Regions from separate parts of the Bradyrhizobium sp. SZCCHNS2022 genome, predicted to be linked through region 1. Evidence: predicted binding sites of a transcription regulator. Region 1 holds the regulator's gene; each other region holds the start of a gene.
The links. The regulator LexA, encoded in region 1, represses DNA repair genes until DNA is damaged. The targets are predictions, from matches to a motif close to TGTTCNNNNTGTGTTCNG.

Region 1 (9,765 bases):
CGTGACGTGATTGGCCGCGAGCGACGCCATCTCGGCGAGCTCCTCGGCGGTCGGGTCAGGACGCACCTGGGTGTCGCCGATGAAATAGGCGCCCTTGCTGGTGATGGTCAGCGCCAGCGCCGCGTAGTCGCTGACCCCCGGCATGAAGCCGATGATCTCGCGGACATGACGCAGATGGCTCATATAGCGTCCCTCGACGCCGCAGATCATTGCGTCCGCCTCGCCCCGGACCACCGCGAGCGCCGCGATGACGGTCGCATTGGTGCGCACCACGGTGCGAGCCGCGTCCGGCGTCACGCCGCGGCGGCCGGCGATCTCGATGTAGCTCTGCACATAGGAGCGGTAGCGCGGATCGTCTTCCGGATTGACGAGATCGAAGTCGCGCCCGGCCTTGATCGACAGGCCGAAGCGCTTGATGCGGGCCTCGACGACGCTCGGACGTCCGACCAGGATCGGCCGCGCCAGCTTCTCCTCCAGCACCACCTGGGTGGCGCGCAGCACGCGCTCGTCCTCGCCCTCGGCGTAGATCACGCGCACCGGCTGCGCCTTGGCTTTCGCGAACACCGGCTTCATCACGAGGCCGGAGCGGAACGCGAAGCGCTCGAGCAGCGCGGTGTACTCGTCGAAATTGGTGATCGGCCGGGTCGCGACGCCGGACTCCATCGCCGCCTTCGCCACCGCCGGCGCGATGCGCAGGATCAGGCGCGGGTCGAAAGGCGAGGGGATCAGCGAGCCCGGACCGAAGCCTTGCGTCTCGCCGGTGTCGAAGCCGCGGCTCACCGCATCCGACGGCGGGTCTTGCGCGAGCTGCGCGATCGCATCGACCGCCGCCTGCTTCATCGCCTCGTTGATCGCGGTGGCGCCGACGTCGAGCGCGCCGCGGAAGATGAAGGGGAAGCAGAGGACGTTGTTGACTTGGTTCGGGAAGTCCGAACGCCCGGTGCAGATCATCGCGTCCGGCCGCGCCGCGCGCGCCTCCTCCGGCATGATCTCCGGGTTGGGATTGGCGAGCGCCATGATCAGCGGCTTCTCGGCCATCTGCTTCAAGAGCTCCTGCTTCAGCACGCCGCCGGCGGAAAGGCCGAGAAAGATGTCGGCGCCGCCGATCACGTCGGCCAAGGTCCGCTTGTCGGTCTTCTGCGCATAGACCGCCTTCCACGGATCCATCAGCGTGTTGCGGCCCTCATGCACGACGCCGTCGATGTCGCAGACCCAGATGTTCTCGCGTTTCGCGCCCATCGACACCAGCAGATTGAGGCAGGCGATGGCGGCGGCGCCCGCGCCCGAGGTCACGATCTTGACCTCGGACAGTTGCTTGCCGGCGAGCGACAGCGCGTTCTTGATCGCCGCGCCGACGATGATCGCGGTGCCGTGCTGGTCGTCATGGAAGACCGGGATCTTCATGCGCTCCTTGAGCCGCGCCTCGATCTCGAAGCACTCCGGTCCCTTGATGTCCTCGAGGTTGATGCCGCCGAAGGTCGGCTCCAGCGCCGCCACCGTCTCGACCACGCGGTCGATGGTGTCGGCGGCGATCTCGATGTCGAACACGTCGATGCCAGCGAACTTCTTGAACAGGACCGCCTTGCCCTCCATGACCGGCTTGGAGGCCAGTGGGCCGATATTGCCGAGCCCGAGCACCGCGGTGCCGTTGGAGACCACGGCGACGAGATTGGCGCGCGCGGTCAGCGTGGCGGCCTCGGCCGGATTGTTGGCGATCTCGGTGCACGCAGCGGCCACGCCCGGAGAATAGGCGAGCGCGAGGTCGCGCTGGTTAGCGAGCGGCTTGGAGGCCTGGATCTCCAGCTTGCCGGGCCGCGGCAGGCGGTGATAGGCCAGGGCTGCGGAACGAAGATCTTCAGAAAAGGACGACGACATACGTGCTCCAGCGTTTCCGACCCGGATTTTTGGTCTCTTGAATTTCGTTCAGACGTCGGTTTTTCCGGCCGGTGGAAGCGCATGTGATGCACGTTGGACGGCTTTCATGCAACATCCGAAACCATGTTCGTCGGCATCCCGGGCCAGCGATTCCCTAATTCGCAGAAGCACATCCCTACTCCATCGATTTCCCTGAGACCATCACCCCTCTGCTGCCTAAGCGTTGGGCGGAGCATATCGAAATGAAACGTGTCGTCATCGCAGTCCTCGTAGCGGTAGCCCTGGGCGCCGCCGGCTTCATCGGCGTCCCCTGGTACGCCCAGGCGCGCGCCGAGCGCGAGGTCGAGGCCAATTTCGCCCAGATCCGCCAGAACGGCGCCACGGCCAGCCACGGCAAGGTCGCCTTCGACCTGTGGTCGCGCAAGTTGACGATCGCCGACGTCAAGCTGGCATCGACCAGCCAACCGCCGGCCAGCGTGACCTTCGGCAGCATCGTCGCCACCGGGCTGAACCAGCCCGACAGCGAGCATGTCACGGCGTCCAGCATCGAGGTCAATGACGTCACGATGGCCGGCAGCCTGGCCGGCGCAGCGCCGATGCGGCTCAGCTACAGGCTGCCGCAGCTGGTGGTGAAGGACTATGCCGGTCCGGCGCGGTTTGCCGCGATCCCCTCCGGCGCCAGCATGCTCGACACCTACCGGGCGCTCGCCCAGCAGTTCGTGACAATCAGCGCATCGTCGGTCTCCGTGCCGCGCACCACGGGCACCATGGACGGCGGCCCCTCCGCCGGCCCGGCCGAATTCGCCTATTCCGGGCTCACGTTCGAGACCATCAAGGCCGGCCGCATCGCCAGCTACAAACTCGACGAGGTCACCTTCACGATGACCCCGCAGCAGCCGGGCGGCAAGGCCGACAAGATGCAGGGCCGCATGGCCGGCATCGTCCATCAGGACATGGACGCCAACGCGATCCTGGCCGTGCTCGATCCCGACGCCGCCAAGGACGACAAGACCTATCGCATCAACGGCAAGTTCACGATGGGCGCCTACGAGATCACCACGGACTCCGGCCTGAAGATGCGCATGGACAGCGCCAGCGCGGACGAGTTCAGCGTGCGGCCCTCCCGGCTGCAGCTGCCCGCGCTGTTCGCCGTCCTTCCGGCAACGCCGGCCGCCCAGCCGACGCCCGAGCAGGCACGCGAGCTGATGGACAGGGTCGCCGGAATCTATGAGGGCATGGCCATCAAGAATGCCGAACTCCGCGGCCTGTCGATCGAGACGCCGCAAGGGCCCGCCAAGCTCGCCTCGTTCCGCCTCGACCTCCAGGACGGCAAAGGCGACATCGCCGTCGAGGGGTTTGACGGCCGCGGGCCGAACGGGCCGATCAAGCTCGGCCGCTTCGCGCTGAAGAGCTTCGATCTCGCCGGCCTGATGCATTTCGCCGCCAAATATTCCGCCGCCGGCGCCAAGCCCGCCCCGGCCGATGCGGCCGAGATGCTCAAGCTGCTCGCCGGCATCGAGCTGAAGGCCCTGTCGACACCCTACAAGTCCGGCGACAAGCCGGTGCAGATCGACACGATCAGCCTCGATTGGGGCCAGTATGTCGGCCCGATCCCGACGCAGGCACGCCTCGTCGCCAAGATGGCCGGGCCGCTCGATCCCTCCAACCCGGCCTTCCTGCCGCTGCTGGTCGCCGGCATCGACACAGCCGCGCTCGATGCCGATCTCGGCCTTGGCTGGACCGAGAGCGCCGGCACCTTCGCGTTGTCGCCGTTCAAGCTCGAGGTCAGCAATCTGATCGGTGCCTCCGCCAGCGTCTCGCTGGCGCGCGTGCCGCGCGACGTGTTCACGGTCGATCTGCAGCAGGCGACGGCGGCGGCGGCGCAGATCGAGGCGTCGGGGATCGAACTGGCGTTGCGCGATCTCGGCGCCGTCGACGTGTTCGTCGCCAACTATGCGCGAACGCACGCGATCCCGCGTGACGCCGCGCGCAAGGCGCTGGTCGACAGCATCAAGGCGATCGGCGCACAGTTCGCCGCCGACAACGCCGATGTCGCCGCCGCGGTCGACGCCCTCGGCCGCTTCGTCGAGAAGCCGCGCCAGACGTTTACGCTGAAGCTCTCGCCGCGCGCCAAGGTGCCCGCCATGCAGCTCGCCCAGCTGATCGCGATCGACCCGCCGAGCGCGCTGGCGCAGTTCAAGATCGAGGCGCAGACGGCGCCGTAAGACTGACGCCGATCGGAGCAGCGCGCCGAAGCAGGACGTGAGTCCACGTCTCTCTCCACGCGTCATTCCGGGGCGCGCGCAGCGCGAGCCCGGAATCCATACTCCGGGACGGTGATTGGTGAAGGAGGTCAAGCGAGCAGACATCCCGATCCTCTCGACCGGTCGTGGTTATGGATTCCGGGCTCGCGCTGCGCGCGCCCCGGAATGACGGGCGGAGAGAGCGTGCCATCAGGCGGCAACGTTGCACGCGGAGAATAGCGCTCGCTGATCAAGACGCACGGTTGGCACCTCGCCGTCAGCACACACGTCCACGATCCCGCGGCTGAAACGCCCGAGTTGATCCGGTTCGTTCCGCCCTCGCTTAGCGAAGAGGGCGCAGGGAATGCCGGGTGCTGGCCGCAACCCATGGCCCGCCTGCGAACAAAAATGCAGGCGGCAGGTACCACAGGTTCAGCCGGTCATCCGGCATTCCCTGCGCGGTGGGCTTGTCGGCTGCTTCGCGCTCTCCCTGGTGCACCGGGCTTGTTGGCCACCATGACGACAATGCGCTTCGAGCGCCTTGCGCTTGACACCAGCGTCGGGGTGTCGAGACCACGCGACTTGACCGCCTGCAATCCGCCGTTCGTCCACGCGCCATCAGCGCGTTGCGACAGACTGCAGCCACCGCCTCCCCACCTCACGTTTCGTGACGACCGCGAACCGTCCCTCTTCATCGAGGCGGGATGCGCGAGAAGATGCAGGTGATCTGCCCGACGGCGCAAGCGGAAACAGTGCGGCAAACTAACACGACGGGCAGTTGGCGCATGGCGGAGATGCGGAAATTGCCCGTCGGGCAGACACGCGGAGGAGAGCGACGAACGACGACGCTGCTGTCTAAGTCGAACCGACTATGCGGATCGGACATCCGGTCTGATCGGTTCTCTCGGTCCAGCCGGTCCCGATCCAACGGAAGCGACTTGCCCCGGGGACTTGGCCGCGCCGTGCACGTTCGGTTAGAACGCGACTCCCGCGAGTCGTCCCGCCTCCGTCCGAAGGAACTCTCATGGCCTTGATGCCGGTGTCCGATGCGTTGTCTGCGGTGCTCGCCGGCGCCGAACCGCTGGCCGAGGAGATGGTCGGGCTGGACGAGGCGTTTCACCGGGTGCTGGCGCGTGACCTCGCGGCGCTGCGGACGCAGCCGCCGGAGGCGATGTCGGCGATGGACGGCTATGCGGTGCGCGCGGCCGATGCCGACAAGCCCCAGGCGCGGCTCAAGGTGATCGGCGAGGTCGCCGCCGGGCGGCCGTTCGATCGCGTCCTCGGGCCTGGCGAGGCGGCGCGCATCTTCACCGGCGGCGTGGTGCCGGACGGCGCCGACGCCGTCGTGATCCAGGAGGACACGATCGCGGACGGCGATCACGTCGTGCTCAGCGAGGCCGCAATCACGGGCCGTCACATCCGGCCGGCAGGAGTCGACTTCCACGAGGGCATGGTGCTGCTGAGCGCCGGGCGCCGGCTGAGCGACCGCGATCTGTCGCTCGCCGCCAGCATGAACCATCCGGCGCTGCCGGTGCGGCGGCGCCCGAGGGTAGCGCTGCTCGCCACCGGCGACGAGCTGGTGATGCCCGGCGCGACGCCGGGTCCGGGCCAGATCGTCTATTCTAACGGCTATGCTCTGCGCGCGTTGGTGCGCAGCGAAGGCGCCGAGCCTGTCGATCTCGGCATTGCCGCCGATACGCTCGACGCCACGGTTGCCGGCATCCGCCGGGCGCGCGAGGCCGAGGCCGACATCCTGGTCACCACCGGAGGCGCCTCGGTCGGTGATCACGACCTGGTCAAGCAGGCGCTCGAGGCCGAGGGCGTCGAGATGGCGTTCTGGAAGATCGCAATGCGACCGGGCAAGCCGATGATGCATGGCCGGCTCGGCGGCATGAGGGTGATCGGGCTGCCGGGCAATCCGGTGTCGTCCTATGTCTGCGCCATCCTGTTCCTGGTCCCCTTGATTCGACGCCTGCTCGGCCGCGACGAAGCGCTGATGCCGCGCGAGACCGCCCTGCTCGGCCGCGAGCTCGCCGCCAACGATTCGCGCGAGGACTATCTGCGCGCCCGGCTGGAGGAACGCGCCGACGGCACGCTGGTCGCGACACCGGTGACGCAGCAGGATTCGTCGCTGCTCGGCCATCTCGCGCTCTCCCAGGCGCTCGTGATCCGTCCGGCCTTTGCGCCGAAGGCGCCGGCCGGCAGCCCCTGCGAGATCCTGCGCCTGCCGAACTGAGCGGTTTTCCCCGGCAAAGCCCGGATCGTTCATCATATTTTTAGGATTGCGGAACACACATCGAACATATAGTGTCCGTTCATGATTTGTTTTTAGTATGTTGCGGGCGACGCGAATACGAACGTCCAACTCCCATTCGCCCTTGGACGCAGGGCGCGGACTCGGACGATACAAACTGGGGACCAGGTCGAGATGCTGACGCGCAAACAGTACGAACTTCTGCGGTTCATCAATGAACGGCTCAAGGAAGCCGGCGTGCCGCCGTCATTCGACGAGATGAAGGATGCCCTCGACCTGCGCTCGAAGTCCGGCATCCACCGCCTGATCACGGCGCTGGAGGAGCGCGGCTTCATCCGCCGGCTGCCCAACCGTGCCCGCGCCATCGAGGTGATCAAGCTGCCCGAGCTGTCGCAGGCCGGCAACAATCGCCGCGGTTTCACGCCGTCGGTGATCGAAGGCAATCTCGGCAAGGTGCGGACCTCGACGCCCGCGCTCGATGATGGCGAGCGCCCGGTCGCGGTGCCTGTTATGGGCCGCATCGCCGCGGGTACGCCGATCGAGGCGCTGCAGACCCGCAGCCACACGATCAGCGTGCCGGCCGACATGCTCGGCAATGGCGATCACTACGCGCTCGAGGTGCGCGGCGACTCGATGGTCGATGCCGGCATTCTCGACGGCGACATGGCGCTGATCCAGCGCAACGAGACCGCCGACACCGGCGACATCGTGGTGGCCCTGATCGACGATGAGGAAGCGACGTTGAAGCGTTTCCGTCGCCGCGGCGCCTCGATCGCGCTGGAGCCTGCCAATACCGCCTATGAGGTGCGCATCCTGCCGCCCAACCGGGTGAAGATCCAGGGTAAGCTGGTCGGGCTCTATCGCAAGTACTGAGCACGTGCTGAGCGCGGACGCGCTGGCATCGGACGACATGCACAGTTGAGCGGCGGCGCGATGCTTGGAGCGTCGCCGCAGCTCAAAAACGAGTCACACGCGAATGCACCTCATGATGTGCAGCGCGGCACGCTCAAACGCTTGTGATCATCAGCGGCCACACGCCATGCAGATCAGCGCAGAATTGCCGTGAAGCGCGCGCTAACATCGCCTCGATGTCCACTCTGATAGAGGCCTGCGCCTGTCCGGGGGGAAGCGTGGGTCGGCTATCTCTCAGCGAGGAGCGATCCGATGTGTGACTACAGCCTCCATGCCGTTGCCTCCCGTCCTGCCAAGGTCGGCGAGACGCTGATATCGACGACCTTCCGCGGCACCGCGACCCGCGGCTTCGCGGTGGAGACCGAGCCCAACGTTGCGGTGTGCATGCTGCCTGGCACCGAGCTCGCCTTCGCCGAGGACGTCCGCTACGACAGCCGCTGGCTCTGGACCCGGACGATCCGCGAGCGCGTCGCCAAGTTCAACACGATCGAAAAGCACATCCCCGACCGCCATCACGACGCCATCGAGTTTGCCGACGGCCGGCACGTGCTCGTCACGCAGCTCTGCGAAGGCCAGCGCGTCACCGTGCTGCAGCTGCCCGTCACCAGGCAGCCGGGCGAGCACCGTCCGGATAGCGCGGAGGAGGCGCCGGCATCGCAGACGACGCGGATTCGCCGGATCAGCATCACCTGACACGCGTCGTCGATTTCGTCGTCTCGGATCGCTCGCCCGCAGCCCTCGGCCGGCACCTGCCGAAGCCGAGGGCGCGAGCATCAGCGCGGAAGCCGGACGAACTAATCCTCGATCACCTGCTCCGCCTCCGGCGGAGTCGCATCCTGGCCACGCGACGCAGGCGCGCGCGGTGTCAGGGTCATGTCGAATTCGCCGGTATCGGCCGAAGCCGGCCACCACGGGCGATCCGTGCCACCAGTGCGCACCGGCGTGACCGCGAAGCCGGCGCCCCGCTGCACCAGCATCAAGGCGCCCTGCTGCTGCAGACGCGGGCGGTCGATCACGGCGGCCGCACACGACGACGGCGCGGCGCGCGCGGTCACGATCAGCGCGGCACGGACGCAATCATCGGCGATGGCGTCGGCGCGCAAGGTCATGGCGACGAAACGGCCATCGGCCATCGCCACGACACAGCCCGCCTCGTCGCAGGACACACCGTCACCGAGTGCAGCATCGGCGGGCAGGCGCGCATCGGCATCGGCGGCGAGCCACTCCTTAGTGACGAACACGTCCTTGCCGGTGCGCATCACATGCAGGCGCCCGTCGCGGCCACGCACCGCCACCGCGCGTCCGTCTCCGGCAATGAGAATGTCGGGCAACGGCGTCGTGGCGGCCCACAGGGTGGCCGCCGCGAGCACGACGGCGCCCGACCAGCGCAGCGGCGTCCGCAACAGCCCGATCAGGATGAGTCCGAGACTGGCCAGGATCAGCGGGCCGATGCCGAACGCCGGAATCCGTCCGACCGCGCCCGGTAGCGCCGCCACCCAGCGCGTCACCGCGATCATCCAGTCGATCCCGAAACCCATCAGCGACCACCAGAAGCCGTCAAGGCCAAACGGCACCGCCAGCAGTCCCATCAGGCCGGCAGGCATCACCAGCACGGACACCACCGGCATCGCCGCGAGATTGGCCAGCACGCCGTAGGGCGTGACGCGATGGAAGTGGAAGGCGGCGTAGGGCGTCGTCGCGAGCCCCGCGATCAGCGAGGCCAGCAGCAGCATCGCAAGCTCGCGCCCGCCCCACAACGCGATGCGCTGCGAGGCGGAGCTGTCCGGCGTCGCGAACAATCTCGGCAGGCCGAACTGCACCAGCGCGACGAGGCCGAGCGTCGCCGCGAACGACATCTGGAAGCTCGGATGCACCAGCGCCTCGGGCGCTGCGACCAGCACGATCATCGCGGCGACCGCGAGCGTGCGGAAGGTGACGGCGCGACGGTCGACCATCACGGCGATCAGCACGACCGCCGTCATGAAGAAGGATCTCTGGGTCGCGACCTCCGCGCCCGAGAGCAGGAGGTAGAACGCGGCCGCGACCAGCGCCGCGACCGCCGCCCACTTCTTGATCGGATGGCTGACGGTGAGGCCCGGTATCAGCGCCAGCAGCGCGCGCACCGCGAAGAACACGACGCCGGCGACGACTGCCATGTGATAGCCGGAGATCGACAGCACGTGGCCGAGGCCGGAGACGAACATCGCGTCGTTGACATCGGGCGTGATGGCGTCGCGCCGCCCGGTCAACAGCGCCGTGGCGATGGCGCGCTCATCGCCGTCGAGCCGGGCGCGGATGCGCGCATCGATCGCATCGCGCAGGCCCTGCATCACAGCCGCATAGCGCAGGCCGAAGCCGGCCGCCTGCGGCGGCGTCACGGTCGTGATCGTTCCCATGACGAAGCCGGAGGCTCCGATGCCCTGGAAGAACATGTCGCGCGCGAAATCGTAGGCGCCCGGCCGCACCGGCGCGAGTGGCGGC
Region 2 (9,765 bases), 210 kb from region 1:
CGGACGCAATGAAAGATAGCGAGTAGGTGAGATCCGATTCGTCTCACTTCGCTACTCCCTATTCGCCATTCGCCCCTTCGGCGCCATTCCCGCCATTGCCATTCTCCGTCTCCTCACCGATGTGCTCGACAGAGACGACGTGCTCGTCATCGGCGGTGTTGAACACGATGACGCCCTGAGTGGAGCGGCCGGCAATGCGGATGCCGTCGACCGGACAACGGATCAACTGGCCCTTGTCGGTCACGAGCATGATCTGGTCGCCATCCTCGACCGGGAATGACGCGACCAGCTTGCCGTTTCGGTTGTTGACCGACATCGCGACGATGCCTTTGCCGCCGCGGCCGGTGGTGCGGTACTCGTAGGATGAGGTGCGCTTGCCGTAGCCGTTGACGGACACGGTCAGCACCACCTGCTCCTGCGCCGACATCTCGACGTAGCGCTCCTGCGACAGCTGGATGGAGCCCGCGGCCGCCTCCTCGCTTTCGCTCTCGACCGGCTCCTCGGCCGTCGTCTCGCCTGCCATGGCGCGGCGCATCTTCAAATACGCCGTGCGCTCGTCCGAAGTGGTCTCGACATGGCGCAGGATCGACAGCGAGATCACCTTGTCGGCCTCCGCCAGCGCGATGCCGCGCACGCCCATCGAGGTGCGTCCGGTAAAGACCCGCACATCGGTCACGGGGAAGCGGATGCACTGGCCGCCGGAGGCCGTGAGCAGCACGTCGTCGCGCTCGGTGCAGATCTGCACGTTGACGATCTCCTCGCCTTCGTCGAGCTTCATCGCGATGATGCCGGAGCGCCTGACATCGACGAAGTCCGACAGCTTGTTGCGCCGGACGTTGCCGCCCGTGGTGGCGAACATCACGTCGAGATTGGCCCAGGAGGATTCATCCTCCGGCAGCGGCATGATGGTGGTGATGCGCTCGCCCTGCTCCAGCGGCAGGATGTTGATCAGCGCCTTGCCGCGCGCGTTGGGAGCTGCCATCGGCAGCCGCCAGACCTTCTCCTTGTAGACCTGGCCGCGCGACGAGAAGAACAGCACCGGCGTGTGCGTGGAGGCCACGAACAGCCGGCTGACGAAATCCTCCTCACGGGTCTGCATGCCCGAGCGGCCCTTGCCGCCGCGGCGCTGCGCCCGATAGGCCGACAGCGGCACGCGCTTGGTGTAGCCGGCGTGAGACACGGTCACGACCATGTCCTCGCGCTGGATCAGGTCCTCGTCCTCGACTTCGCCTTCCTGCTCGGCGATCAGGGTCCGGCGGGGCGTGCCGAACTCGGCCTTGATGGCGGTCAGCTCGTCCTTGATGATTCCCTGCACCCGCGCCCGCGAGCGCAGGATGTCGAGGTAGTCGTTGATCTCGATCTTGAGCTTGTCGAGCTCGTCGGAGATCTCCTCGCGGCCGAGCGCGGTCAGCCGCTGCAGCCGCAGGTCGAGAATCGCCTTGGCCTGCTCGAACGACAGCCGGATGGTGCCGTCCTCGGAAAGACGATGGCGCGGATCGTCGATCAGCGTGATGATGGCCTCGACGTCGCGTGCCGGCCAGTCGCGCGACATCAGCGCCTCGCGCGCGGTCGCGGGATCAGGCGAGGTCCTGATCACCCGGATGACCTCGTCGATATTGGCCACGGCCACCGCGAGGCCGACCAGGATGTGGGCGCGGTCACGCGCCTTGTTCAGCAGATACTTGGTCCTGCGCGTGACGACACGCTCGCGGAACGCGACGAAGATCGTCAGCAGGTCCTTCAAGTTCATCGTCTGCGGGCGGCCGCCGTCCAGTGCCAGCATGTTGGCCGCGAAGCTCGTCTGCAGCGGCGTGAACTTGTAGAGCTGGTTGAGCACGACGTCCGGCACCGCGTCGCGCTTCAGCTCGACGACGACGCGGTAGCCCTCGCGGTCGCTCTCGTCGCGCAGGTCGGCGACGCCTTCGATCTTCTTCTCGCGCACCAGCTCGGCGATGCGCTCGACCATGGTGGCCTTGTTCACTTGGTAGGGAATCTCGGAGATGATGATCGCCTCGCGATCCCGGCGGATCGTGTCGATCGTCACCTTGCCGCGCATCATGATCGAGCCGCGGCCGAGATGATAGGCCGAGCGGATGCCGGCGCGGCCCAGGATGATGCCGCCGGTGGGAAAGTCCGGCCCCGGGATGATGTTGATGAGATCATCGATCGTGAGCGCAGGATTGTCGATCAGCGCGATGCAGGCATCGATCACCTCGCCGAGATTGTGCGGCGGGATGTTGGTGGCCATGCCGACCGCGATGCCGCCGGCGCCGTTGACGAGCAGGTTCGGGAACTTGGCCGGAAGAACCGACGGCTCCTTGTCCGAATTGTCGTAGTTCGGCTGGAAGTCGACGGTGTCCTTGTCGATGTCGTCGAGCAGCGGGATCGCGGACTTGGCGAGCTTCGCCTCGGTGTATCGATACGCGGCCGGCGGATCGCCGTCGACCGAGCCGAAATTGCCCTGGCCGTCGATCAACGGCACGCGCATCGAGAAGTCCTGCGCCATGCGCACCATGGCGTCGTAGATCGACTGGTCGCCATGCGGATGGTATTTACCGATGACGTCACCGACCACGCGCGCGGACTTGACGTACTTCTTGTCGGGCGTGTGCCCCTGCTCGTACATCGAGTACAGGATGCGGCGGTGCACCGGCTTCAGGCCGTCACGCGCATCGGGAAGCGCTCGCGACACGATCACGCTCATCGCGTAATCGAGATAGGAGCGCTTCATCTCGTCGAGGATGGAAACGGGACGAATGTCGGAAGGTCCGCCCGGCTCGCCGGGCTTCTCATCTTCTTTATCGGACAAAGGGGATACCGGTCGGTTTTGACACGCGAAAATCGCTTGGAATCATATAGCGCATGGCGACCTCGCAGGCCACCCCCAAGCGGGTCAGGAGCGCGCTTTTTCTGCTCGCCTTTCCAGTCACTTAACCGAACGGCACAGCCGCTAGGCGCACGCGGCGGCAGCCCTGTTGCTAGACCCCGAAGACCACCCTGTGCATGATCCGTCCCGGCAGCAGCGTGAACAGTCCGGCAATCACCAGCGCGCCGGAAAACAGCATGATCATGGCCCGGCGATGCGCCGCCACCCGATGGCGGTGTGCGGCCCATATCGCGAGCGGCAGCATGGCCAGCGTGTAGAGCGACAGCAGGTGGATCGGGCTGAATGGACCGACCAGCCGGATGGTGTGAATCCAGAACGAGCTGACCGCCACCGCGGCCATGAGGGCAACCCAGATCCAGCCGATCGTTCGATGCGGCACGGTGCCCTTCGGCGCGGCGAACTGAACCACTCCCAGCGCGAATGCCGTCATCGCCGCAAAGGCATGCAGAACGACGGCAGGCTCGGCGGCGAGCAACGGTGCGAAGCTCATGATCACCCCCCGTGGTCAGCGGGCCGGGCGTCGCGAAGGGCTCGCTGACGTCGATGTCTATCGCGCCAGCAAGCACTGCTCTTCGCTGCGACCTGCCGTTTCACGCCTCCCGCACGACGACCAGCGAGGCATCGGCCTCACGTGATCGCGTGCAGGGCTCAAGCCGCTCCGGCTGCCGTTCCAGACAGGACGGAAGCCGTCTCATATAGGCAGAGAATTCGCGCGCCTCAGAACGGAATGTCGTCGTCCATGTCGCTGTTGCTGCGTCCGCCACCACCGGCCGAGGCGACCGCGCGGCGCGGCGGCGCCATCGACGGTCCGCTGCTGCCGAAATCGCCGCCTCCCATGTCGTCGGAGAAGCTGCCGCCGCCCCCGCCGCCACGGCCATCGAGCATGGTCAGCGTCGAGTTGAAACCCTGCAGCACCACCTCGGTCGAATACTTCTCGACGCCGCTCTGGTCGGTCCATTTCCGGGTCTGCAATGCACCCTCGATGTACACCTTGGCGCCCTTCTTGAGATACTGCTCGGCGACCTTGCACAGACCTTCATTGAAGATCACCACGCGGTGCCACTCAGTCTTCTCCTTGCGCTCGCCCGTCCCCTTGTCGCGCCACGTTTCGGAGGTCGCGATGCTCAGATTGGCGATCGGCCGACCATCCTGCGTGCGCCGGATCTCCGGGTCCTTCCCGAGATTGCCGACCAGAATCACCTTGTTCACGCTACCCGCCATCACACTCTCCCGCGGTTTTCAGATCACCGGACCGGTCGTCTCCACCGGCCTGTCGGCACAAGGTGGCTAACCCTTCCTCTCGCGCCGGACCCTATACGGTTGCCGCGCCAGCCACCTGCTTTCTCGCTGCTTATCCACATATAGCACTCCGGGTGCGATTGTTCCAGTTTTGTTCGCGATACTGTGCACACAACCAGACAGCGAGTTCCATGGAACTCGAGGGAACCCAAGGGAACCAGAAGTTCCCGAAATGGAACCCGCTAAAAGTTCCCTCAATCACGAAAAAGCGATTAACTTTCATTAAGTTAGCTCGCCTCATATCCTCCGCGCCTGTGGCTTTTGGGAGACGGTATCCAGGGTTGAATCGCGTATATTTTCGGATGGATTGAGGCCGCCAAGGCGGTCGCGCCACCTCACAGAAGTGCGCCTCCGGGGACGAATGTCGGGGCGCCCAACGCGGGAGACTTGGGATGAATGTTGGGATGAAAAGAATTTTTCTTGGAGCTGTCAGCTTGATGGTTTTGGGGGCGCTGACGCCGGCGGGAGCCGCCGATCTCGCCGCCCGCCCGTACACGAAGGCCCCGGTGATGGCGCCGGCTCCGCTTCCGACCTGGGCCGGCTTCTACCTCGGTCTGCAGGGCGGCGGCGGCTGGGGCCGCAGCGATGAGACCTTCTTCGGCGCGCCGAATACGGCGATCTTCGCCGGCACGCAGCGTTACGACATCACCGGCGGCTTCGCCGGCGGCGTGATCGGCTACAATTGGCAGGTCGATAACATCGTGTTCGGTCTCGAAGGTGACTACCACTGGGCGGACATCGACGGCCGCTCGGCCGTGATCAACGCCGGCGTCGGTGACACCTACTTCACCAAGCTGCGCGGCTTCGGCGACATCAAGGGCCGGCTCGGCTGGGCGGCCGGTCCTGCGCTGTTCTTCGTCAGCGGCGGTGCCGCCGTCGGCGATCTGCAGCATCGCTACGATGGCGTTCCCGGCAACTCGTTCGTGACCAACGACTGGCGTTGGGGTTGGACGATCGGCGCCGGTGCCGAGTACATGTTCGCTCAGAACTGGTCGGCCAAGGTCGAGTACAACTACCTCGACTTCGGCAAGAGCTCGATCCAGTACTCGCCGGTTGCGACCAACCGCTCGGAGTGGAACGACACCATCCACACCGTCAAGGCTGGCGTCTCCTACCACTTCGGTGGCCCGAGCGTGTCCCGCTACTGATTGCACGCGAACCGCGAATATGTCGAAAGGCCGGCCTCGTGCCGGCCTTTTTTTGCGTGCCGAAACCGGCACTTGCTGGGCCGCTGTGTCGTTTGGGTGACGGCTTTTTACCACGGAAGGGTCTATCAAGACGGCGCGGGTGGGCGTTGGTGAGAGCGTGCGTGCGGGCGTCGGACTTGGTTTGGGGAATGCGATGAGAAGGCTGTTGCTGGGGGCGACAACTTCGCTGGCGCTGGGGATTGCGCCGGCCATCGCTGCCGATTTGCCCGCGCGCACCTTCACCAAGGCGCCCGCGATGATCACGACGATCTATGATTGGAGCGGCTTTTATCTCGGCCTGAACGCCGGTGGCGGCTCGGCACGCACCTGCTGGACCAACAATGTGGCGTTCGGCGGCGTCGCAGCGACCAATGCCGAAGGCTGCCATGATGCGGCCGGTGCACTGGCCGGCGGCCAGATCGGATATCGCTGGCAGACCGGCAGCTGGGTGTTCGGCGTCGAAGGCCAGGGCAACTGGGCCAACCTCAAGGGCAGCAACACCAGCCAGCTGGCTCCGGCCGTGACCAACCAGACCAAAGTCAATGGCGTCGGCCTGCTCACTGGCCAGATCGGCTATGCCTGGAACAACGTGCTCTGGTACGTGAAGGGCGGCGCCGCGGTCGCAAACGAAAAGTACAACGGTCTCACGACCGCGACGGGAGCGACATTCGACCAATCGAGCGCCACGAGGTGGGGCGCCACGGTGGGCACCGGTGTCGAAGTCGGCTTTGGCAAGAACTGGTCGGTCGGCGCCGAGTATGAGCACATCTTCATGGGCAATAAGGCCCTGAACTTCTCAGGCGTTCCCGCCGGTGCGGCGACCCGGACCGATACGGTCGGCCAGGACGTCGACATGGCCACGGTCCGCGTCAACTACCGCTGGGGCGGCCCGGTCGTCTCCAAGCACTGACCTCCGATCGCCGATCTCGTCCTCTCTTCCAGAATCGTTGCTCGGGAGCGCGCATTTCCTTTGGCGCACAGGTGTGGCCTTCGGCGCGAGGCTCGGAGGCCGGCGACACGCGAACAGGCATGACTTCCTGCCTCCATGGATTGGTCGGCGCCGCGTGATTTACATCTGCTTAAGCACGATCGACACATCTCGCCCTGCCCGGCCCGCCGGTCTCAGTTTTTAGAAATCAGTCTCTCCTACAACCAGCGACAGGCCACACGCGGGCCGGATCGGAGGGATCCGGCGACAGCCATTCTGGGACTGGGGAGAGACACATGGACAAGACCACTCTGATCACGACTGCGGGCGTCGCATTGCTGGGGCTGGCCCCGGCATCGGCCGCCGACTTTGCTGCGCGCCCCTATGGCAAGGCGCCGCCGCCGGCCTATGTCACGCCGCTGCCGAGCTGGGCCGGGTTCTATCTCGGCGTCAACGGCGGCGCCGATTGGAGCCGCAATTGCTGGACGCTGAACAACATCGGCGGCGTGCCCGTCGCTCCGACGCAGTCTGAGGGCTGCCACAATGCGAGCAGCGGTCTGATCGGCGGTCAGGTCGGCTACCGCTGGCAGGCCGCCAGCTGGGTGTTCGGCTTGGAAGCCCAGGGCAACTGGACCGACCTCAAATCATCGAACGCCAGCACGGCCGCACTGGCAGCCGGAATCACCAACACCACCAAGACCGACGCCATCGGCCTGTTCACCGGCCAGGTCGGCTACGCCTGGGGCAACGTGCTCTGGTACGTGAAGGGCGGTGCGGCGGTCACGCACAACAAATACACCGGCACCGCCAACGCCGCCGCTCCCTTCCCGGTCGGCACGCTGCTGGACTCCGCCAGCGAGACTCGCTGGGGCGGTACCGTCGGCACCGGCGTCGAGTTCGGCTTTGCGCCGAACTGGTCGGTCGCGGTCGAGTACGACCACCTCTTCATGGGCTCGCGTGACATCAGCTTCCCGGCCACGGCAACCGTGAACTCACGCGTCGATACCATCAAGCAGGACATCGACATGGCCACGGTCCGCGTCAACTACCGATTCGGCGCTCCGGCCACGCGCTACTGACGCTGAAGACGTCTCATCCGACGGGCTTGGAAAAGGCCGGCGACCCCGCCGGCCTTTTTCGTGTCCAGAGCTCGGCACCGAAACGGCCGTTTTGTGTTAAATATTTGATTTATAACGCTTTTTCATCGTTGTGGCGCACGCGTTACAGCATCTCCGGGATGCCCCGTGTATGAACGTTTCCATCGCTTGTCATTCCAACTCCCGGGGGAGAATTTGATGAAGAAGTTGCTTGTGATCACGACGGCCCTCGTCGGCATCGCAACCGCCACGTCCGCTTCGGCGGCCGACATGGCAGCCCGCCCGTACACCAAGGCGCCCCCGATGATGGTCGCCATCAACGACTGGAGCGGCTTCTACCTTGGCATCAACGGCGGCTACGGCACGAGCCGCAATTGCTGGACGCTCGTGAATGGCCCCGCCGAGGGCTGCCACAACGCCACCGGCGGCACGATCGGCGGCCAGTTCGGCTACCGCTGGCAGATGGGCTCTGTCGTGTTCGGCCTCGAGGCGCAGGGCAACTGGGCTGACCTCACCGGCAACAACGTCAGCCCGGTGTTTGCGCCCGACCGCAACCGCACCAAGCTCAACGCCTTCGGCCTGTTCACCGGCCAGATCGGCTATTCCTTCGACAACGTTCTGCTCTACGCCAAGGGCGGCGCGGCCGTCACCGACACCAAGTACGAGATCTTCTCCGGCGTGATCAACAGCGTGCTGGCCACCACGACCGTGACCAAGTGGGGAGCGTCGGTCGGCGCCGGTGTCGAATACGCCTTCTCGCCGGGCTGGTCGGTGGGCTTCGAGTACGATCACCTGTTCATGGGCAACACGAACGTCCCGTTCCGCGGCGCGGTCTTCACCCAGACCGACAACATCAAGCAGGATGTCGACCTGTTCACGGCGCGGTTGAACTACCGGTTCGGCGGCCCGGTCGTCGCGAAGTATTGATCGACCGTTATCAAGTTGTGTTTTCTGAAAGGCCGGCGCAAGCCGGCCTTTTTTGTTGCCCGTGCGACACCCCCGACGCATCGGTCACACATGGAACCAAGCCATTGTGTGGCCTTATGTTTTGGGAACCGTCCCGTAAATGTCCGGTTTCGTCCCGAGTGTGGCTTCTGGGTGACGGCAATCCGCTAGGAACCCGGCTATAGGATGGTCGTCAACTTGAACGGGTGAGTCTGTTTCGTGCGTAAGGCTTTCGATGCGACGCGGACTTCACGGACTAAACTGGAGACAAGAATGAAGAAGATCCTGCTCGCGACCGTGGCCCTGGCCGCCCTGGCCGCTCCCGCTGCCGCCGCTGATCTCGCTGCGCGCCCGACCTACACCAAGGCCCCGGTTCTCGCGCCGGTCATGACCTGGACCGGTTTCTACATCGGTGCGATGGGTGGCTATGCCAACGAGGACGCCGACTTCGCCGCGATGAAGGGTGGCTTCGCCGGTGGCACCATCGGCTACAACTGGCAGCAGGGCGCTGTCGTGTTCGGCCTCGAGGCTGACGCTGCTTGGGCTGACATCTCCGCGTCGGCGACCGCTCTCGGCGTGACCGCCAACTCGAAGATCCGTGATTGGGGCACCGTTCGTGGCCGTCTCGGCTACGCCTTCGGCCCGACCCTGCTGTACGTCACCGGCGGTTACGCCTGGGCCGACAACCGCATCACCCTGTCGGCTCCTGGCATCAGCCTGTCGGACAGCAAGATCCACTCCGGCTGGACGGTCGGTGCCGGCGCAGAATGGATGTTCGCTCCGCAGTGGTCGCTCAAGGGCGAATACCTCTACAAGAGCTTCGGCGGTGAGAGCTACACCTTCACCGGTCTGGGCACTCTGGCCACCGGCACGCTCAACGTGCACTCGGGTCAGGTCGGCATCAACTACCACTTCTAAGATTTTCGCCTTCGGGCGGGATCTCGGCCTCCGGGCCAACGCACAAGGCCTCCGCTCCCCAAGAGCGGAGGCTTTTTCTTTGCCGGCTCGTCCCGCTGATTGCGCATTCTTCGCCGCGAGTCCGCCCGCTCGATTGCCGAACCGGTTCCGCTCCTGCCATTCGCTGCCATTCCTCGAGCGCATTGTTGATGATTCGCTGGCGGCACTGGAAATCCGGCCTCGTTCTTCCTACGTTCCGACGATACCTTTTCCCTTGGCGTCCGATGGCCGGCTTCCGGCGAACGCGCCTGCAACGATGGCGCAGCCTTGCGCCGTGGGACGATCGTCATGGATGAAGTGCTCAAGGCCAAGCAGCGCGCGCAAGCCAATCAGTCGAGCCTGCGGGCGATCACCATCCGTGGCGCCCGCGAGCACAATCTCAAGAACATCGACGTCGAGATTCCGCGCGACAAGCTCGTCGTGTTCACCGGCCTCTCCGGCTCCGGCAAGTCGTCGCTCGCCTTC
Region 3 (9,765 bases), 1.9 Mb from region 1:
CTGATGGCAAAAACGGGATAGGAAGAAGAAACGTCGAACGACAACCTCCCGGCCGCTCGCGCGGCCGGGATTTTTTTGCAGGCTCACCAGAGGGCATGCGTCATCGCGCGCAGCCTTCGCAGACGGCGCGTGCAAACGCGCTGCGTGCGAGCCGGCCGCGCTGCCGGCAGCTTCTGCCAACGGCTTCCAATCGGAATGCATTGAGGTCGACGCGCCCGCCGCGGCCGGCCGCTCGCAGGCGGCCGTCGCCGAGCAGGCTGCGTCTAAGACGACAGGACCAGGTTCACCGCCTTCGGGCCCTTGCCCTTCTTGTCCGGCTCGACCTCGAAGCTGATACGCTGTCCTTCGGTCAGATCCTTCAGGCCGGCACGCTCGACCGCCGTGATGTGCACGAATACGTCGCGTCCACCGTCGTCCGGCTTGATGAAGCCGTAGCCGCGCTCACCATTGAAGAACTTGACTGTCCCAGTCATGGCCATCGGGAAACTCCTCCCCCGCAATGCTTCCTCCACTGCGCGCCCTGCGCAGTGTCCGACCGGACATCACTTTGATCGGAAAGCGTTGGCCACCTTAACGACCAGCGCTCGCCACGCCGGATCGTCGGATCTTGTTAGGCCTTGATCACCCCGCCGCAACCATTCGCGGAAGCGGAACGTAAAGCCAGTCTTACAATCAGACACAATAATACGGTTCCGCGCCGATTGACTATGGCTTTTCGACCAGTACCGCTTTCAAGCTTTGGGGATGTCCAGCCTGAAGCGTGCGGTACCGCCCTGGCCCAGCGGACGCTGCAGTTCCTGCAGGATGAGCTTGAGCTCATCATGCAATGGCCAGGGCGGATTGACGACCAGCAGCCCGGTCGAGGTCAGCGCCTCGCCTTCGATTTGCGGCGCAACACTGAACTCGATCCGCAGCACCTTGCCCGGCGGCTTGGCCGCGGCTGCGAGCGCAGTGACGCGGTCGGCGAGCTGCTCGGTGGCCCGCCGGCTTTTGGCGGGATACCAGAGCAGGTATATACCAGTCGTCCACTTCGCGAACGCCGCGGCGAAGCGGTCGGCGAGACGCTCGAACTCATCCTTGGCCTCGAATGCCGGATCGATCAGCACCACGCCGCGGCGCTCGTTCGGCGGCACGAAGGCGGGCAGGGCGACCCAGCCGTCGAGATCGACGACGCGGGCCTGGGTGTCGCGGCGCAGCGCATCGATCAGCTGCTTGCGTGGCGCCGGCGCCAGCTCGCACAGCGTCATGCGGTCCTGCGGCCGCAACAGCGCGCGGGCAATCAGCGGCGAGCCGGGATAGGCCTTGAGCTCGCCCGGCGGATTGAACGACCTGATGATGTCCAGATAGGGCGCAACCAGGGCATAGGCCTGGTCCGACAGCCGTGCCTGCAGCAGCCGCGCGATACCGGTCAGGTACTCGCCGCTGCGCGAAGCCTCGTCGCCGGTGAGATCATAGAGGCCGGCGCCGGCATGGGTGTCGATCACACGAAAGGCAGCCGGCTTCTCCTGGAGGTAGACCAGGATGCGTGTCAGCACGATGTGCTTGATGACGTCGGCGAAACCGCCGGCGTGAAAGGCGTGTCGGTAGTTCATGCCGTCCGGGTTACGCCGTTCCGCGTCAAAAGGGTACCCCGTCATTCGCCCGGCCGTAGCCGCGCGAGCGGCTTTGGCAATGCGCCGGCTGATTCGCCGCGGCGCCTAAAGCGCGATGAGATCGGGATGAATCGTCATCGCGCTTAGGTTGTTGTTTGCGCATGATCTTTTCGGAAAACCGCTGCGCCCTTTTCCGGATCATGCTTTAGCCGCCGCGCACCGGCGGCATGTTGACCTCGTCGCGCCGGCAGGCCTGACGGTCGACCTCGTCACAACTGCGGAATTCGAGATCCTTGGACAGGCAGATGCGCACCTCGCTCAGCCGGGTGCGGTTGCAGGTGACGGCAATGGCCGAGGTCGTCAGCTTCGGGTTGGCCTTGATGAAGGCCTCTTCGACGGCCGCCGGTGCCACCGTCTTGGCCTGGGCCAGGTCGAGAAATTCCTCCGGGATCTTGATCGCCGCCCGCGCCTTGCGGATCGCCTCGAAATAGGCCTTCGCCGACAGGCCCGAGCACGTGCCGTGCTTGTCCCATTCGTTATAGATCAGCCCCGGCGCCGGCATCAGGTCGAGCATCGAGGTCATGATGTTGCGGGGCAGGCGCGGCGACGGCTGCTCGCAATATTCGGGATAGCCGGCCTCGTATTGCGGCCACAGCCCGTGCACGACGAAGGAGTAGGGCCGTCCGCTGCATTGCTGCGAGCGGCTGCCGCGGCCGCCGCGCTCCTCGGCCTCGGCACAGAAGGATGGCGACCAGGACAGCGACAGCACGTAGAAGTCGAACGCGCCCGGCGCATTCTGGCGGCGGTCCTGCGCCCCGGCCGGGGCGGCCGCGAGGGCGCCGACCAGCAGAGCGAGGCAGGCAATCGTGTACGAACAAGCAACGGCAGATCGGCGCAGGCAATCGAACATGGCGAACTCCCCGGACTGTTCCAGGAACTTACCAAGCTGATGGAACATTTCAAGAACAAAAACGGCTGCCCGAAGGCAGCCGATGATCACAAGCGTCCCGCCAGTGACGGGCTCGCGCCGGCGGTCGACCGATCATGGCTTGGCAGCGCGGCAGGCCGGATTGAACGCCCAGTTGCGATCGAGACCGACGACGCAGAACTCGACGCCCTGGTCGTAGCCGGCGAAGCCGCCATCCTCGATGATCGAGTAGTTGAGCGTGCGCGCCTTGCCGTCGCTGATCATCACGCTGCCGGTGCAGAAGCGGCGCGGAATGTTGTCGGACTGCCAGGGCCGGAACGCGATCTCGCGGACGTTGGCGACGCCGGTGATCTGCAGCGACGAATTCCAGAAGGTGCTTTCCTTGTCCTGGAATCGCGAGACGATGGTCGGGATGGCCGCCTCGCAAGGCGCGACCCGGCCCTCATATTTCGGGCCTGACAGCCAGAAGTTCATCTCGAGCGGGTTGGCCGCCTGGGCCGGCGCGGTCGCAACGGCGAGCAGCGCGCCGCATGCGGCGCCGAACGTCTTGAAAGCTGTGCTGAAGTCGCGCATGGGCCGTCCGCAAGGCTGATCCGGGAGCGTGGACCGTGCCGCGGCGGCCACAGGAGGTCAAGTGCAACGCGGCAACACTCCACGATTAGTCCTGTTAACGTGAGGCCGGTGTTCTTTTCTTGACCGGACAGGACCTTTAGAATGGCAGGCCAGATCGAGGAGAATGCAATGCGGACGCTGATGGCCGGATTCGTGAAGACTGCAGGCCTCGCGGCCGCTGGGGTGGTGCTGGTCGCCGCCTCCGCCCAGGCCGACGTGGTGCCGCCCTTCAAGGGCAACGACACCGGCGGCATCATCGCCTATCAGCTGGCCCAGACCACGGATGCCCGTCAGCTCGCGGTCGACCACTGCGCCTCCTACGGGAAGGTCGCGAAGTTCCGCGCCGTCGATGCGCGCTACGGCGGCTACGTGTCGTTCTCCTGCCGCTGGGTACCGTACGGCTCGGCGCAGCGGCCGCTGCGGACGCTGTACTGACGTTCCTTCAACTGCCGTTCTCCTAATTGCCATCTTTTGGCGGCATTCGCTCCGGCATCGATCAACGAGCCGGAACGGGGCACATGACCTGCACACGCATCGCTATTGGGCTGTTGGCCTGCTGCCTCCTGGGCGCGACCGCGAGCCATGAGGCTTGGGCCGTCGACCTGCCGGTGCGCAAGGCCGGCCTGTGGGAGCTGAAGATGATCAGATCCGGCGGTCAGCTCCCGGAGGCGACGATGCAGCATTGCACCGACGCGGCGACCGACAAGGAAATGAACAATTTCGCTTCGCCGATGGCGCAGCAGGTCTGCTCCAAGCAGGACATCCAGAAGACGGCGACCGGCTACGTCTCCGATTCGGTCTGCAATTTCGGCGGCATCAATACGACGTCCCATGCCGACATCACCGGCGACTTCAACTCGGCCTATACGGTGAAGACGATGTCGCGCGTGACGGGCGGCGCTGCCGGCACTGGCGTGAAGGACACCGCGATGACGATCGAGGCCAAATGGCTGGGCGCCTGCAAGCCCGACCAGAAGCCCGGCGACATCGTGATGCCCGGCGGCATGAAGATGAACATCAAGGACATGAACAAGCTGAAGGCCCTGATCCCGGGCGTGAAGCAGTAGCCGCGCGCTGGTTGCGTGTGGCGGGCGCGGAGACGTGGGCTGGCGCTCATCAGCGGACACGAAGCACGATCTTCCCGACGTGTCGGCTCGTCTCCATGCGTTCGTGCGCATCGGCTGCCTCCGAGAGGCGATAGGTCCTGTCGATGTGCGGTCGAATGGCCGTTCCGAGAAGGGGCGAGATGCGCTGCCGCAACTCGCTTGCGATGCGGCGTTTGATATCGCGTGAGGTCGAACGGAGAAATGCGCCGGTGATGCTGGCCCGGCGCGCCATCAGGCTGCGCAGCGGCACTCCAAGGTCCTTCCTGCCTCCAGCCGACAGCATGGCGATCCGACCGTCCATCGCGAGCGCCGCGAGGTCCTGCGCGATGTGAGCGCCTGCGGAGGTGTCGAGGATGCAGTCGACCCCGCGCTGTCCCGTCGCCGCGCGGATCTGCTCGGCGAGATCGGGATCGGCATAGTCGAACACGGCGCTGCAGCCGAGGCTGAGTGCCAGGGCGCGTTTCTCTGCGGTGCCGGCGGTGGCAAGAACTGGATGACCCAGCGCGCACAACAGCTGGATCGCGATCGTGCCGACGCCGCTGCTGCCGCCATGGATCAGGGCGGTCTCGCCGGGCACCATGCGCATCAATTCGAAGAAGTTGAACCAGGTCGTGAACAGCGCCTCGGGCAGGGCGGCGCCTTGGATCCAGTCGAGGCCGCTCGGCAAGTTCAGTGCGAGATGCTGATCGGTGGCGACGTATTGAGCGTAGGAGCCGCCGTCGGTCAGTGCCATCACCGTTTCGCCCAGTCGCTCCGGGGGAACGTCGGCGCCGCAGGCCACGATGCGTCCCGAGGCTTCCAGTCCCGGAACGGGATTGGGCTCCCGCGACGGCCCGGCGGCGCGCTGGTTGCAGTCATGACGGTTGATGCCGGCGGCGGCGACCTCGATCAGCACGTCGTCGGGGCCGAGCCGCGGGACCGGCCAGTCCGGCCGTTCCGACAGGACCTCCGGGCCGCCCGGAGCGGTGATGATGACGGCGCGCTGATCGTTCGGAATCATGCCTGGTTGCTCATCGGCTCACTTGCCGACCAGGCTGCATTTGCTGCGGTCGAGCGGACGAAACGCCTGATCGGGGGCGATCTTCGTCACCAGCTTGACGAAGTCCCAGGGGCCCTTCGATTCGGCTGGGGTCTTGACCTGGACCAGATAGAGGTCGTGCACCATGCGCTGGTCGTCGCGAATCTGGCCGTGGTCCGCGTAGGCGTCCGAGACCGGCGTGGCTTTCATCTTCGCCATCACGCTCGCGCCGTCGTCGCTGTCGGCGTCCTTCACCGCCTGCAGATAATGGCGCACGGCCGAATAGACGCCAGCCTGGATCTGTGACGGCATTGCCTTGCGTCGCGCGTAGAACGCGTCGGAGAAGCGGCGAGCGGCGGGGGAAGCATCCTCGAAGAAGCTGGTGACGATCAGATCGCCTTGCGTCGCCTTGAGGCCGATGGATTCGATGTCCACGTTCTGGAACGACATCGGCACGATCTTCATGCCCTGGGCCGCAAGCCCGAACTCCTCGGCCTGCTTGATGGCAGTGGCGTTGTCGCCGGCGACGTTGAGCGCCAGGATCTTGGCGCCGGAGGCCTGGGCCTGCAGCAGGAACGAGCCGTAGTCCGGCGTGCCGAGCTGCGCCTTGACGCTGCCGGCGACGGTGCCGCCGAGCGCGGCGATGCGGGCGCGCGCAGTCGCCTCGACCGAATGGCCGAATGCGTAGTCGCCGGTGATGAAGAACCACGGCTCCTTGCTGGTCTGCATGATGCCCGAGACGACGGCGGTCGCGGTCGAATAGGCGTCGTGCGTCCATTGCACCGAGGTCGGCGCGCACGCCTCGTCGGTGAGCTGGTTGGCGCCGGCCCCAGAAATGAGGAAGATCCTGCCGTTGCTGCGCACCAGCTCCTGCACGCCAAGCGCCGCGCCGGAGCTGCCGCCGTCGGCGATCGCCTGCACGCCGTCCTGCTCGAACCAGCGCCGGGCGATCGCGACCGCGATGTCCGGCTTGTTCTGATGGTCGGCCTGAAGGATTTCGATCGGCCTGCCGTTGATGTTGCCGCCGAATTCTTCCGCGGCCATCCGCGCCGCCTCGACTGAGCCGGGCCCCATCGCCGTCGCGAAGATGCCGGTCATGTCGGTGAGCACGCCGATCCGGATGGCCTTCCCTTTGATGTCCGCCTGCGCGGATGAGCCTGCAAGCAGCAACAGCGCGGCGATGCCGGCCGTGAGACGTCGCGACATGATGATCCTCCCCGGATTCAACGATCTTGTTTGTTATGTGGTGTTTGGTTGCTGCGCCCAGCGGTTGTCCGCGAGGCGGAGACGTCAGGCTGCCGGTTCGGCGGCCACGGGATTGCGCAGCACGCCGATGCCCGAGATCTCGACCTCGACCGTATCGCCGGGCTTCATGAACAGCGGCGGGTTGCGCTTGAAGCCGACACCTCCCGGCGTTCCGGTGACGATCACGTCTCCCGGCAGCAAGGTCATGATCGTCGAGCAGTAGGCGATGAGATCGGGCACGTCGGTGATGAGGAGGTCCGTGGTGGTCCGCTGCACGGTCTCGCCATTGAGGCGGGTCTGCAGCGTCAGCTTGGACGGGTCGGGGATCTCGTCGGCGGTGACCAGCCAGGGGCCGAATGCGCCGGACTGGTCGAAGGTCTTGCCCGACAGGAATTGCGAGGTGTGGCGCTGCCAGTCGCGGATGCTGCCTTCATTGTAGCAGGAATAGCCGGCGATGTGCGCAAGCGCGTTCTCGCGCCGGACGTGCCGGCCGGCTGTCCCGATCACGAGCGCAAGCTCGCCCTCATAGTCGAAATGATCGGAGACGCCGGGGCGAACGATCGGCTGCAGATGTCCGACCTGGCTGGTCGCAAAGCGCGCGAACAGCGCGGGCTTCTCGGTGACCGTCCGTCCGGTCTCGGCGACGTGGTCGCGATAGTTCAGTCCGACGCAGATGATCTTGCCGGGATCGGGGATGACGGGCGCGAAGGCGATCGCATCGAGCGGATAGTCGGGCCGTTCGGAGATGAGCAGCGCGGCGGCGTCGCGAAGCGCATCCGCCTCGAGCAGCGCGCGCAGGCTTTTCGCCGGCAGCCGCCGGCCGAGGTCGACGACACCGTCTCCCTTCACTGCGCCGTACCCCGGGCGCCCGTCGATGACAAAGGAAACCAGCTTCATACGTGACCCCTCTCAGGACAAACGGAAACGATCAGGCGACGCTCGGCAGCGGTGCGAGGAAGGCGAGGCCGGACAACAGCGCCGCGGGATCGTCGCCCCGGCGCACGGCACCCAGGATGTAACGGTCGGGGCGCATCAGCACGGCGTCGAAGCCGTGCTGATCGAGCCAGCCGTCGAGGCCGCCGGCTTCCTCGCCACAAAGTATGTTGACGTCAGCGGCCGTCAGGCTGGCATGATGCTGCTCGATCACTGCGGTCCCGAGTCCCGACCGGCACAGCAGCGCGAAGCGATAGCCGACACGGTCGTCGCTGCGGCCGTGATCACGGCTGCGGAATTGCGGCGCCAGCTTTCCCGTCATGCTGCGTTCGCCGCAGGCAAGGCCTGGGCCGAGTACTGGCTTCTGCACGTCGAGCTTGAGCTGGCCGTCGCGCTGTGCCGTGCCGGTCGCGAGCGCCGCCTCGACCGCCTTGGTGTTGATGAGCCCACCCAGCCGGATCGCGAGCTCGATGAACTCGCGCACATGCGGCGCGCGTTCGCTCTGATAGGTGTCGAGAAGATCAGGCGTTGCCTTGCCGGCGATCACATGAGCGAGCTTCCAGGCGAGGTTGGCTGCGTCGCGAATGCCGGCACACATGCCCTGGCCGAGGAAGGGCGGGGTCTGATGCGCGGAATCGCCTGCGAGCAGGAACCGTCCGCCGCGCCATTGCCGGGCCACCGCGGAGTGGAACGTGTAGACGGCGGCGCGTTCGATCTCGGCCTCTGTGGGCTGGAGCCAGCGCGAGAGCAGCTCCCAGACGCGCGCCGGCTGGACAATGTCGACCGCATCCTCGTCAGGATGAACCGTAATTTCCCAGCGTCGGCGGTTGCCGGTGCCGCGAATGTAGGTCGCGGGACGCCGCGGGTTGCAGTGCTGCACGCTGAAATCGCCGAGGTCCGGTCGTTCCTCTCTCAGCAGCACGTCGCAGACCAGCCAGCGCTCGTGAAACCCGAGATCGTCGAGCGCCGAGCCGATGAAGCGCCGCGCCAGCGAGCGCGCTCCGTCGCAGCCGACGACGTAGGCACAGGAGACGTCGACGAGCCGGCCGGTGGCGAGATCCTCATAGCGCACCCGGGCGCCGTCTTGGTCCTGCTCCAGCGCGAAGACATCGCAGCGCGTGCGCAACTCGACATGAGGCCAGCGCTCCAGGCCGCTGTTGAGCACGCCTTCGAGGTCCGGCTGATGGAAGCGATAGCTCAAATTCCAGCCCATCGCGGTCGGCTCGCTCGGACGCGGCCAGTCGAGCAGCAGCCGGCCCTCCACATCGACGAAGCGCATGCCGGGACTGAGAGTGAGGTGGGGCAGGATGGCGTCGGCGAGGCCGATGGTCTGGAACACGCGCATGCATTCGTCGTCGAAATGCACTGCGCGCGGCAGGTGATAGGTCTTGGCTTCGCGCTCCAGCACCAGGGTGCGGATGCCACACAGGCCGAGCAGATTGGCGAGCGTCGAGCCGACGGGCCCGCGACCGACAATCACGACGTCGAAGTTTTGGGAGTTTGCGGCCGTGTTGCTCATGGCCGCATCTGATCCGCAACCGCCTCGCAGCTTCAAGGCGCGGTCACCAACTGTCCGCCCAGCGGACGCTTAACGCTCGACGGGGATGGCGGCTGCGGCGTCGCGCAAGGGTGCCGCGTACTGGGCGATGGCCTCCTCCAGGGTCATGGCGGAGCGGATCCAGATGATCGAGATGCAGCCGAACACGACGTCGTCCCGCACGATCGGCACGGCGATCGACGACGTTTTCGGATTGAACTCGCCCTCGTCGCGGATCGCATAGCCGCGCCGAGCCGTTTCATTCATCATGCGTTGCAGCCGCTCGGGTGCCAGGAAGGTGACGTCCTCGGCATTCTCGATGCGTCGCAGATGGTTGATGATGAGGTCGCGCTCCGCGGGAGGGCAGGCGGCGAGATAGGCCCGGCCGGCCGAGGTCTGCAGCATCGGCAGCCGCTTGCCGATCATGCTGCGGTCGATCGAGAGCGGGCTGCGCGCATGCGTGGTCTCCTGGATGACCATCGCGCCGTTCTCGTAGGTCGACAGATCGACGGGCCACACCAGGGTGCGGCTGAGCTCGGCGAGATAGGGCGCTGCGGCCTGGCAGATGACGATGCCGGGATCATAGCCGTCGCCGAGGCTCAGCGCATGGCGCGTCACCCGGAAGCGGTCGTCACTGGCGCTGCGCGCGACATAGCCGAGCTCCTCCAGTGTTTCGAGCAGGCGATAGACCGTGGGCCGCGGCAGATCGAGCTGGCGTGCGACGTCGCCGGCGCGAATGCCGCCGGACCGATTGACCGCACGCAGCACGTCGAGGCCCCGCTTGAAGGCGCGGA

Region 2: a site for LexA is predicted at 4,268-4,285, ahead of QXZ94_RS09815 (single-stranded DNA-binding protein). Genes of this name have one in related genera too.
Region 3: a site for LexA is predicted at 2,543-2,560, ahead of QXZ94_RS19385 (ribonuclease T2). Genes of this name have one in related genera too.

Annotation. Positions count from the first base shown of each region.
Region 1 covers NZ_JAUHHZ010000001.1:2,429,238-2,439,002, forward strand. The annotation lists gene QXZ94_RS10830 (NADP-dependent malic enzyme) at 1-1,875, opposite strand, end outside; gene QXZ94_RS10835 (hypothetical protein) at 2,118-4,100, shown strand; gene glp (gephyrin-like molybdotransferase Glp) at 5,143-6,354, shown strand; gene lexA (transcriptional repressor LexA) at 6,547-7,245, shown strand; gene QXZ94_RS10850 (hypothetical protein) at 7,537-7,977, shown strand; gene QXZ94_RS10855 (ComEC/Rec2 family competence protein) at 8,079-9,765, opposite strand, start outside.
Region 2 covers NZ_JAUHHZ010000001.1:2,214,257-2,224,021, forward strand. The annotation lists gene QXZ94_RS09800 (hypothetical protein) at 1-12, shown strand, start outside; gene gyrA (DNA gyrase subunit A) at 59-2,809, opposite strand; gene QXZ94_RS09810 (DUF2306 domain-containing protein) at 2,979-3,377, opposite strand; gene QXZ94_RS09815 (single-stranded DNA-binding protein) at 3,605-4,108, opposite strand; gene QXZ94_RS09820 (outer membrane protein) at 4,591-5,334, shown strand; gene QXZ94_RS09825 (outer membrane protein) at 5,528-6,283, shown strand; gene QXZ94_RS09830 (outer membrane protein) at 6,598-7,380, shown strand; gene QXZ94_RS09835 (outer membrane protein) at 7,597-8,325, shown strand; gene QXZ94_RS09840 (outer membrane protein) at 8,617-9,261, shown strand; gene uvrA (excinuclease ABC subunit UvrA) at 9,589-9,765, shown strand, end outside.
Region 3 covers NZ_JAUHHZ010000001.1:4,305,952-4,315,716, reverse strand. The annotation lists gene QXZ94_RS19400 (porin family protein) at 1-4, shown strand, start outside; gene QXZ94_RS19395 (cold-shock protein) at 264-479, opposite strand; gene QXZ94_RS19390 (23S rRNA (adenine(2030)-N(6))-methyltransferase RlmJ) at 732-1,592, opposite strand; gene QXZ94_RS19385 (ribonuclease T2) at 1,798-2,502, opposite strand; gene QXZ94_RS19380 (hypothetical protein) at 2,635-3,093, opposite strand; gene QXZ94_RS19375 (hypothetical protein) at 3,262-3,567, shown strand; gene QXZ94_RS19370 (DUF3617 domain-containing protein) at 3,651-4,199, shown strand; gene QXZ94_RS19365 (NAD(P)H-quinone oxidoreductase) at 4,249-5,238, opposite strand; gene QXZ94_RS19360 (ABC transporter substrate-binding protein) at 5,257-6,462, opposite strand; gene QXZ94_RS19355 (fumarylacetoacetate hydrolase family protein) at 6,547-7,398, opposite strand; gene QXZ94_RS19350 (bifunctional 3-(3-hydroxy-phenyl)propionate/3-hydroxycinnamic acid hydroxylase) at 7,430-8,953, opposite strand; gene QXZ94_RS19345 (DNA-binding transcriptional regulator) at 9,023-9,765, opposite strand, start outside.